Regions from separate parts of the Bradyrhizobium sp. Ken64 genome, predicted to be linked through region 2. Evidence: riboswitches for the same ligand, from Rfam matches in the RefSeq annotation. Region 2 holds a riboswitch; the other holds the start of a gene.
The links. A riboswitch is a leader RNA that binds a small molecule or an ion and turns the genes downstream of it on or off. The one in region 2 is predicted to bind cobalamin.
Positions count from the first base shown of each region.

Region 1: another riboswitch for cobalamin. It lies ahead of metE (5-methyltetrahydropteroyltriglutamate--homocysteine S-methyltransferase); the one in region 2 lies ahead of AC0L2F_RS20935 (TonB-dependent receptor).

Region 1 covers NZ_JBVVPA010000021.1:48,726-54,198, reverse strand. Annotated here, with positions in the region: gene metE (5-methyltetrahydropteroyltriglutamate--homocysteine S-methyltransferase) at 1-1,867, opposite strand, end outside; cobalamin riboswitch at 1,967-2,166, opposite strand; gene AC0L2F_RS28445 (4Fe-4S binding protein) at 2,955-3,158, opposite strand; gene AC0L2F_RS28440 (EAL domain-containing response regulator) at 3,739-4,953, opposite strand.
Region 2 covers NZ_JBVVPA010000012.1:173,140-178,612, reverse strand. Annotated here, with positions in the region: gene AC0L2F_RS20940 (PepSY domain-containing protein) at 1-912, opposite strand, end outside; gene AC0L2F_RS20935 (TonB-dependent receptor) at 924-3,281, opposite strand; cobalamin riboswitch at 3,399-3,600, opposite strand; gene AC0L2F_RS20930 (histidine phosphatase family protein) at 3,673-4,245, shown strand; gene cobT (nicotinate-nucleotide--dimethylbenzimidazole phosphoribosyltransferase) at 4,246-5,298, opposite strand; gene cobF (precorrin-6A synthase (deacetylating)) at 5,314-5,473, opposite strand, start outside.

The sequences.
Region 1 (5,473 bases), on a different contig from region 2:
CCTCCCGCAACGCAGCCTCGTCGATCTGGATCATGGTCGCTCCAGCTGTTTCAAGGTCGATGACCTCGTCTCGGATCGCGAGAGCGATCTGTCGGCATGTCTCGCTCCGCGGGATGTCGTCACGGACAAACGACCAGTTCAGGATCGTCACCGGTCCGGTCAGCATAGCCTTGACGGGTTTTTTGGTCAGAGACTGCGCATGTCGCCACCATTTAACGGTCATGGGCTTCGGGCGGGAGACATCTCCAAACAGGATAGGAGGACGAACGCACCGCGAGCCATAAGACTGAACCCAGCCGTGCTTGGTGAATGCGAAACCCAACAGCTGCTCGCCAAAGTATTGAACCATGTCGTTGCGCTCGAACTCGCCGTGCACGAGCACGTCCAGGCCGATATCTTCCTGCCAATGCACGGTATGGGCTGTCTCCGCTTTCAGAAGCTGCTCGTACTGCGTGTCATTCAGCGCTCCCCGCGCATGAGCTGCACGCGCATTGCGGACGTCCGCCGTTTGCGGGAAGGATCCGATGGTTGTGGTTGGAAACATTGGCAATGCGAAGGCGACGCGCTGGACGTCGGCGCGCTGGGTGAACGCACTGCGACGGCGACGCATGCTATCGTCGATCGCGGCCATTCGTCCGGCGACGTTCGCACTGTGGATCTTCGGCGATGTTTCGCGGGTGACGGATGCATCCTCTGAGAGCGTGAGTTCATCGGCCACATCGGCAGCATAGCCAGCCAGCGCTTTGCCCAATATCGAAAGCTCCTTGATCTTCTGCACTGAGAACGCCAACCACGTCTTCAGATTGGGATCGAGATCGATCTCTAGCTCAATGTCGGTCGGAACATGAAGCAGCGAGCAGGAGGGGGCAATCTGAACACGGTCCCTGCCCAGTTTTTTGACCATAGGAGCAAGTTGGTCGAGTAGCGCCGGCAGATTAGAGCGCCACACGTTGCGACCATCAACGACACCGAGCGAGACCACGAGATCTCTACGCGCTCTGGCGACAATCGCGTCGAACTGGTCAGGTGCACGAACCAGGTCGACGTGAAGCCCGGCAACGGGCAAGGCCAAGACTGTTTCAAGATTGTCGCCGACAGCCCCGAAGTATGTGGCCAGCATGATTTTAAGGGCCGGCACGGCCTTAGCGAAATGAGCATAGGCCCGGCGGACAGCCGCCCGAGATCCTTCGTCGACGTCCATCACTAGGCATGGCTCGTCGAGCTGAACCCATTCAGCGCCGCGCGAGGCTAGTTCGCGGAGAACATCGACATAGACGGGGAGGAGCCGATCAAGCAGCGAGAGCGGATTGAATGCGGGATTTACGCTTTTGCCGAGCTTCAGGAAAGTGACTGGGCCCACTAGGACGGGCCGCGTCTGATAGCCGAGGCTTCTTGCCTCCTCATATTCCTCGATCGGCTTCCGAGAGGCAAACTTAAAGATCTGATCCTGGTGAAATTCCGGCACCATGTAGTGGTAGTTCGTATCGAACCACTTCGTCATCTCCTGTGCGGCTACGCCGGGCCCATGCTGAGCGTGACCACCGTCCTGAGCGCCACGCGCCATGGTGAAGTAGGTTTTGAGCGACACAGGACCTTCGCTCCAGCCGTAAACGTCGGGAATGGCGCCGACCATTAGGCTGGTATCGAGCACATGGTCGTAGAGCGAGAAGTCATTCGAAGGAATGACGGTCGCACCGCGGGATTTCTGCCGTGCCCAATTAGCGGCACGAAGTCCACTCCCCGCCTCGAGGAGCTCGGCTTCACTGGACTTTCCCGCCCAGTAGCTCTCGAGCGCGAATTTGAGTTCGCGTCGTGGGCCGATGCGTGACGTCCCCAGTGTGGCAACGGGAAGCGAAAGGATTGACATAGCTTAGACCCCATGTTGGGGCAAAGGCCATGGCGGACGCAGACAGCGAACATCGCGTGAGCGACAACTGCTTGGCGCACACCGGGACGCCCCGCCCGTGGACGATATCTTGTCGAGGCAGGTCTCCTGGCTCACGGGTCGTCGCTGCTGTCCGGCCTTCCCGAAGCCGCATGGCTTCAGTGACTTCGTTGGACAGCGGCTCGCCGCTTACAGTTGCGGGGGCAGCGCCGGCATTGCACCGGCTTCCCTCTTAGCTCCGGATCAAACGAAATCCGGAGACCGCGACGGCTTGGATTATGCGCACGAGGATCGATGCGTCAACCTACCGATTCTCGCTGCGACATTGCCCAAGCGATTACGAGCGCACTAGGCAGGTAAGACGGTCTTGCTCGCGGCCTAGTGAACACGCCCGCATCTGTGGAGGCTCCGCTTTTGAAATGCATTCGCTCCCTGCTCGCGTAACGGTTGAGCTCCACCACCGGAACGAACCCGGGCGGCCTTCGGTATCTGTGTGATCGCGAGGAGGCGACCTTTTCCGTCAGCAGCTTTTCGAACCTGCGCGTCAGGAAGGTGCGATCATCCTCGGCCGGCATCCGTTTGGTCACAGCCCACGAGGCTCCCTAGACATTTCGAAAGCCGGATTGCTCCAGGACCGAACGGATGATCAGGTCGGCTCCTTGGTGTTCGGCGGGCCCGCGACCAGGCACGAGGTCGTCCGCCTCCGTGAGGTTGGCCAAGATGATCTTCTCGGTGCACTAGGTGTTCACGTGCTGAGCGACCTTTGCGCCGGCTTCGATGCGTCCGCGGCCGCTCGACGCCGGGCCTGCCTCGCCTCGACTCGCCGCCAGCGACGATAGGCCGTAACGCGGCCACTGAGCATCGAGGGCCTTGTCCTTGTTCGTGACAAATTCGACGGTGTCCTCCGACAGAGCCCTTTGAGGGGTCCCTCGGCGTCGCTCAGCGTCTTAAGCTCATAACGATGTTAATCGACCTCGATGCGCTCCATGCGGTCGTGGTCTCCTCAAGGTCCCACATCTACAACTTCGTTCGCGAAATCGAGCGATGAGGCCTTTTGGTCGCGGGCTGCCTATCCTGTCTTGGACGGGACACAGGTGTCAGGGACCGGACAGACCACCGCGCATTGCGGCGTGTCGCAATGGCCCTCGCACTCCGTACATTTTTTGGCATCGATAACGTAAATGTCACGCTTCAGACTGATCGCCGCGTTGGGACACTCGAACTCACATGCGCCACAAACGGTGCATTGCGAAGCGACGATCTTGTAAGCCATGCCTTCCGACTCCTTAGGCGAGCGATGCCATGGGCGATCCCTTTCAAATGCCGTGCCAAACGCAGACGCGCTCAATGTTGGGCAATTTGCCCAATTCGGCTGTCCCGGGTCTGAGACCATGTTGCGTCTGCGACAGCAACAGGTCGCTTCAATTTCAGGCTACGAGCCATCGGGCCCTCTTGCGAGAGTCAGTCGCGACTTGAAGCTGGAAGCGTCCGTCGGTTTGTTTGGCACGTCAGCGCGGGGGCAAGCGAGGCTGACGCTTCCTCCACCGGCGGCGACAAAACCCGCGAACGGACGCAGGTCTACGTCGGATCTCGGCAAACCTCCGGTCACACACCCCGACTGGAGGTTTGTGCAAGCCTCGCTCATGGCTGCAACGCTAGCTGCGTGGAGGACTCGCTGGAGGCTTGCCAAAACGGGCCTGTGGTATAACAAGCTTCGGAGGGAAATGAAGTGGCGGCGGGACGAGCGACACTGGCCTTGCAGACCGACTGAATTGCACTCAGCCTCATGCCTGGTGCCGAGTAGGCATGGCGGTGCTCGCGAGCGTCGCTTGGCCGCACTCAGCCACTCGCAACTATTTTGGACGAGCTGGAGCAGGGTTGAAAGATGACTGTGCAAATTGCTTCAGTGGCATGGCTTTTCCGAACAGATGGCCCTGCGCAAGGTCGAAGCCGAGTTCGGCCACAGCGATTAGGTCAGCCTGGCTCTCCACACCTTCGGCGACGGTGCGCACATTGTACTCTTTGGCTAGATCGACGATATGGCGGCACACCGTTCGCTTGAGGGGCCCATTCGCGCAGCCGCCGACGAACTGACGATCTACTTTCAATTTCATGAACGGGAATTTTGTCATCCCCATCAGCTGCGGCCAATTGGCACCGACATTGTCGATTGCAAGGCCAATGTTGTGAAAGCGAACCTCACGCGCAACCTCGACCAGGAGATCTAGGTTCTGGATCGCTTCCACGCTCTCGATTTCAATCGTCAAACCGCCGAAAGCGGCGTGCGACGGCATGCGCCGACAGAGATCGCGTACCGCCTGCGGGTCAATCAGGAATGCTGCCGGGAGATTGATGGAGAGATCGATCGAAGTTTGCTGCTCCAGAAGATACTGCCAATCCTTGATCGCGCGGTCGATCACGAACTGCGACAAGTTCCTAAAATGCGGATCGTGAGATTCCGGGATGAAATAGGCCGGTGGAACAACGCCCCAGGTCGGGTGCCGCATTCGCACATGAGCCTCGGCGCCGCGGCGGCTAAGGGTACACGCGTCAAACTTCGGCTCATACCAGAGCTCAAGCCAGCCAGCGTGTAAGGCTTCTCCGACATGGACCGCGGGACGGGGCGCCGGCTCTCTTGGCAAGAGCATGCCGATCCGATCGCGCAACGTCTCGGCTGCAAACGGCGCCCTGAGCGGCGGCAGCATAGCAAGTCCATATTCACTACCGACCTGCTGCACTGCCGCCATGATGATCGACTCGCGCGCTCCGAACGCCAGCACTCGGCCTGCAAATTCTTCGCGTACCAGTATCTCGAGCAATCGTCCAGGCTCGATGCGGTCCGAGCCAATGCCGAGCAGGATCAGATCAGGGAACTCCGTGCGGAGTACGTGCGGCAACTCGTCAGCAGTCCTGCATTCGCTGATAACAAACCCCATATCCTCCAGCACATCCCGTAGAAAGGCGCGCAGATGCCGCTTGCCGACGGCCAGGCACGCCCGCGGCCGCACCTTACGTTGCCCGAAGATTACAGGTTTCCCTCCGACCAGTTCGGCCTGCCCATGTTCCATCGCAACCACTCCTGTTCCGTGACGGTGCCTTAAACGAGGAGCGAAGGTCCAAACAAGCTGTGCTTCCCGATATCTTTCGATTGTTCGAGATAAGCTTAAGATAGTGCATTGGTGTGCAAAATCTTTCGCGATCTTGCTCAGACGATTTTATCGGACGCACGCGTATGATACCTGTCGCGCTTCGCGCAAGTACGAGTGACGCACGCGAGGTGGGAATCTCTCCTTCGGACGCACCGAGCTGACGCTCTATGGCGCTGCGATCATCGTGGCGCACGATTTGTTGAAGCGAGTAGTTCGTGAGCGACGATCGGCAATCACTCTTACGAATGTTTGATCGGCATGACCGGCGTGTGCCGTGATATGTTTTCCAATCGAAGGCAGTCCATCATGAGTTCGCAGCTGCTCAAGCCGCAGTCGATTCTGAGAACGGCAATGGCTTGCAATTACCTCAGCTCTGTTGCCTATAGCGAGTGTGGACGTGCTGCTTCCTACCGAGCCTGATAGTTGCTCTCAATTGCGT
Region 2 (5,473 bases):
CGATGGGGCAGCCGTCCAACTCGGTGAAGCGTTCATCACGCTGGATTCAGCCGAGGTCAATTGCCCACGCGAGAACAGCCGCCCGTGATCCATCGAGAGCCAACCACTGAAAACCCAGGTCAGCACAAACACCATCGCCGCGAGGCCGATGAGATGATGCAGCGCATGCCAGCCACGATAGGGCGAGCCGATCAGACCGCCTCGAGGTTTGATCCGCGCGAGGCCGAGCACAGCGCCCAACAATGCTGCGACCAGGGCCAGCAGTGACAAGGTCCAGACCACGCGATCCCACAGCGACCAATTACTTCGCAGGACTGTCGGATAGATCCAGTGCAGCACGCTGCCGACGAGATTCCAGGTCCGCTCGCTGCGCGTCGTATCCAGAACGATCTCGCCGGTGAGCGAGGAGACATAGACCTCCGTTGCGGCGGCGTCGCCCAGGGCAACTCGAAACAGGGGCCGATGGCGGTCAAAGCCGTTTGGCACGCTCCATTGGTCATAGTCCGCGCGCGCGACGATCGCGGCTTGCGCGGCATCCAGCCCACGGCTGCGTGCGTGGTCTCGCGCGATGGCCAGCGCGACCTCGGAAGACGAGACCGAGGCGTCGACACCGTCGGAGGCGCGGACTGCGCCCGCGCGCGACGGCCCCGCGACGACATAGACCGGTCCGTTGCTGCGCTGGATCAGGCGAACGCGCGTCGCATCCGCGATGCCGCTCGCGGCAACGGCATCGGCGACCGCAATCCTGGTCTCAGCGCTAGCCAGCGGCACGAGCCCGGCAAAGCGTTCAGATTCCGTCAGGGAGGGAAACGGAACGAAGTGCATCACGATCCCCGTCGCGAACCACATCGCGAACAGCAGGCAGAACGCGATTCCGAGCCATCGATGCAGCAGGACGATCGCGCGCATCATCGATCAGCGTCCTACCACTTGAACGCGGCCGAAATTTCATAGGTCCTAGGCGCGCCCAGCAGGATCTGGTCGGGATAGAACGGATCGCCCCAGATCGCGTAACGCTTGTCGGCGATGTTGCGCACCCGGAAGGTCAGGCGGGCCTGGTCGACCGCGTTGAACACGGTCTTGGGGATGTCGACGAAGGCGTAGACATCGGCCACGGTGTAGGCCTTCAGCGTCACGGTGTTGGCATCGGTGTTGTAGCGGTCGCCGACATGGCGGCCGGTGATGCCGAGCTCGACCGCCCAGGGCGTGAAGAAACGGTACGACGCGCCGGCATTGGCGACGACGCGCGGCACGTTCGGCGGCGTGTTGCCGGCGAACGAGCCGCCGACAAAATCGTAGTCGGCGTAGCGCGCATCGACATAGGCGATGTTGCCCCAGAGACGCAGAGGCTCGATCGGACGCACGGACGCGGCAAGCTCGACGCCCTTCGATTCCTGCCGTCCGGCAAGATTGAGCTGCATGCCGCCGGCCGCGGCATAGACGTTCTTGCGCAGGATGTCGTAGGCCGAGAACGACCACTCCGCCCGGTTGTCCCAGAACAGATGCTTGACGCCGGTCTCATAGGTGCGCGCGGTGGTCAGGTTGAGCGGATCGGTCGGATTGAGCAGGAAGATGTTGTTGGCTGCGATGTCGGCGCCGGTCGCATATTGGCTGAAGAAGGTCAGGCCCGGAACGGCTTCCCACGTATAGCCGATACGGCCGGTGGTCGGGGCCCACGATTGCGAGAACGGGAAGTTCGCCTTCTCCAGACCGAACTTGTCGGTCGAATTGCGGTCGAGCCCAATATGCTCGACACGCAGGCCACCAACCAGTGCAAAGCTGCGCGTGAGCTTCAGCCGGTCCTCGAATGACAGCGCCTCATTGTCGATGCGCGCGGTCTGCTGCTGAATAGTGAGCAGGCCGTAGTAGCCGCGGGGCGGATCGACCAGTGGAACGGAATCGCCGGGGAAATTTGCGGCGCCCGGCCTCACGAAATCAAGATAGCTCGAGGACAGCGTCGTGACCAAGCGGTTGTCAAAGCCGGCGATATTCGCATCCCAGATCAGGTCGGTGATGTTGCCGACCAGGCGTTGGCTGTGCGCGACATAGAAGCGCTCACGGTCCACCAGGTTCGTACCGGAATTGAACGCCTCGATCTCATTGTTGAACCACGTGCGCTCTGCGCCGTAACCATAGGCCTGGCTTTTCAGCGTCAGGTCGGGCGCCAGCTTCAGCTCGAAACCGCCGCGCAGCCAGACCTCCTGTGCGACGTTGCGATTGTCGAGAACGTTGTAGTTGGTGTTGAAGGTGCGGTCATCGATCGTGACCGCACCGAGATTGGTTTTGTTGTAGTTCGAGATGTAATTGCCGGACACGATCCCCGTCGTCGCATGCGAGCCACTGAAGGCAATCGGCACCAGCGGCGCGCCCCAATAGGCCTTCGAGCGGTCCTCGCGGTACTCGATCGCGCCCCAGACCTTGAGACTGTCGGAGATGCGGTAATTGAGCTGGCCCGACACGTCGAGCGTCTTGGTGTTGGTGTCGTCGGCAAAGCCGTTGAGCGAGGAACGGCTGACGTCGAAGCGATAGTCCAGCCCCTGCACATTGGTGCTGCCGCCCGAGCCGTAATGCGCCCGGAACGAGTTCAGCGAATCCCAGGAGAAATCGGCCTCGTTCCGGATCGGACCGGTGTGCGGCTGCTTGGTGACGAAGTTGATCGCGCCGCCGGCGGCGCCCTCGCCCGACATCAGCGAGGCCGGGCCCTTCAGGAATTCGACAGCCTCAAGATTGGCCGTGTCGGTGATCCGCGAGGTCATGTTCTGCGGACCGATCTTGATGCCGTTGTAGAGCGTGTTGATCTGGCTGTTGGTGAAGCCGCGCATCGAGAAAGCCGAGGGTTCAGCCGGATTGTCGCCGGAGGTGACGCCGACTGCTCCCTGGGCGACGTCGGACACGGTGCGATAACCCTGCTCGCGCATGGTTGCGGCCGAGATCACTTCCACGGTCGCGGGCGTTTCGCGCACGGTCAGGCCAAGGCGCGAGGCGCTTTCGGCGACGGCATTGGTATTGAGCGGCGTCGATGCTGCCGCGATTGGCACGACTGGCTTGGGCGCTACAGACCCGGCCGCTGGCCGGCGCGCAGCTGCGCGCCGTGGGCCCTGCGCCTCCCGTACGGCGGGCCTGGCCGGCTTGCGGGATTGGGCGGGCGTGACCTCGACCGGCGGCAGAGGTTCGCGGGCCTGCTGCGCCAGTGCGGCGGGTAGATCAAGAATGACAGAGGATGTCAGCGCCGCGGATGCGAGCAGGAGCGCGCGCGGTCGTACAATGCGAACGGGAGACACGGTCTTGGACCTCGGTATGACGTCAGTGGCACGTCACAGCGAACCAAGGTCCCATCTTCCGGCTCATAAGCCTTCCGATGAAGCCGAATGTCTGTACTCCCCGACCGACATCTTCGCGTGTGACCACGGCTGACGGCAGGTCTCCTGGCTCGCGGGTCAGTACCTTGCATCGCCTTCCCGGGACCGAGACACCCAGTGGCACGTGACGCAAGATTCGCCGCTTACAGTTGCGGGGGCAGCCACGGCATTGGGGACAACGTCCCCGCACCGCATTCCCTTTTCATCCCCTCTCGGGGAAACCGTCGCGAGCATCTAGGATTACGATCCAGACAGAGTCAATGTGCCAGTTGCGGCGTTATCGCCACAACGACCAGTTTCCTTGGAGATAAGCATGGAAGGCGAGACCTTCCTCTGGCTGATACGGCACGCGCCCGTCGATGGCGTCACGGGGACGATCCATGCAGCCGACGCGCCGGCCGATCTCGGCGCTCGCGCGCAGCTGGAGGCGCTGCGGCAGCGCCTGCCGCGGGACGCCGCGAGCTATGCGAGCCCGTCGCGGCGCACGGTCGAGACGGCTCGCGCGCTTGGGCTCGACCCTCTGCAGCTGGACGAATTCAGCGAGCAGAGCTTTGGCGACTGGACCGGCCGTCGGCATGACGAACTCGCCGCGACCGGTGGCGAGGCCTATGCACGGTTCTGGAGCGATCCAGCGCGCGGACGGCCGCCGGGCGGCGAAAGCTTTGAGGATCAAGTCGCGCGGGTCCGGCTGGGTCTGTCGAAGATCGGCGCCGGGGCCGCAACGCTCGTCGTGCATTCCGGCACCATCCGCGCGGCGCTGTGCATCGCGCTGGATCTGACGCCACAAGCGGCCCTGCGCTTTGTGATCGATCCGCTGTCGCTGACCCGGATCGACCGGCTCGCGACCGGCTGGCGCGTGGTCTGCGTCAATCAGCCGATGATTTGATCAGGCCGGACGATCTGGCACATTGGCCTGCGCAAAGGTCGCCATGCCGTTGTGGAGCGCACAGGCCGACCGCACCAGCGGCAGCGCGATGGCCGCGCCCGATCCTTCGCCGAGCCTGAGATCGAGGCTGATCAGCGGCTGCACGTTGAGCGCGCGAAGCACCAGCCGATGCCCCTGCTCCGCGGACTGATGCGAGGCCAGCAGGAACGGCTGGCACGACGGGTTGAGCCGCGCCGCCGCCAGCGCCGCGACCGACACGATAAAGCCGTCGATCAACACGGGGATGCGGCGCTGCGCTGCTGCGATAACAGCACCGCAGATGGCCGCGATCTCGAGACCGCCGACGGCGCACAGGATCTTTTCGGGCGAAGCGCCCGCAATGCCATGGCGTGCAATCGCAGCGTCGATCACCCGTGCCTTGTGCGCACGGCCGGCCGCGTCGATGCCGGTGCCGCTGCCCGCGATCTCCTCGGCACCCATGCCGAGCAGGCTCGCCGCAATCGCCGCCGATGTCGTGGTGTTGCCGATGCCCATCTCGCCGAAGATCAGAAGATCGGGCTGCCCGGCCTGCGCGCGCGTCACCGCACGTCGTCCGGCTTCGAACGCAAATGCCAGCTCTGCGGGGGTGAGCGCAGCTTCGACGCTGAAATCGCGCGTGCCGCTGCGCGGCTTGTCGGTCACGATTCCAGCCATCTCCTCATGCGCCAGCGTGCCGGTGTCGACGACCTCCAGGCTGGAGCCCAGCTCACGCGCGAGCACCGAAATCGCGGCGCCGCCGGAGGCAAAATTCGCCAGCATCGCGATGGTCACTTCTTGCGGATAGGCCGAAACGCCCTGCGCGACGATGCCGTGATCGCCGGCGAAGATGATGATCGGCACCCGCGCCGCGCGCGGTTGCTCCGTTGCTTGCAGGCCCGCAAGCTCGATCGCGAGCTGCTCGAGCCGGCCGAGCGCGCCGGTCGGTTTCGTCAGTTGCGCCTGCCGCGCCACCGCCGCCTCGCGGTGGACTGCGGAGATATCCGGGCATTGTTGGGTGACCCATTCGGGGAGCATGCTGCCTCGCTTGCCTCACGGCCTGCGCTTGAGGATGTAACTGTCCATGATCCAGCCGTGCCGCTCGCGCGCCTCTTGCCGCACGGCGACGATACGCGGGCCGATCTCGGCCAGCGCGCCGGACATGATAATCTGATCGGGCATGCCGAGATAGGCCCCCCACCAGATGTGCAGG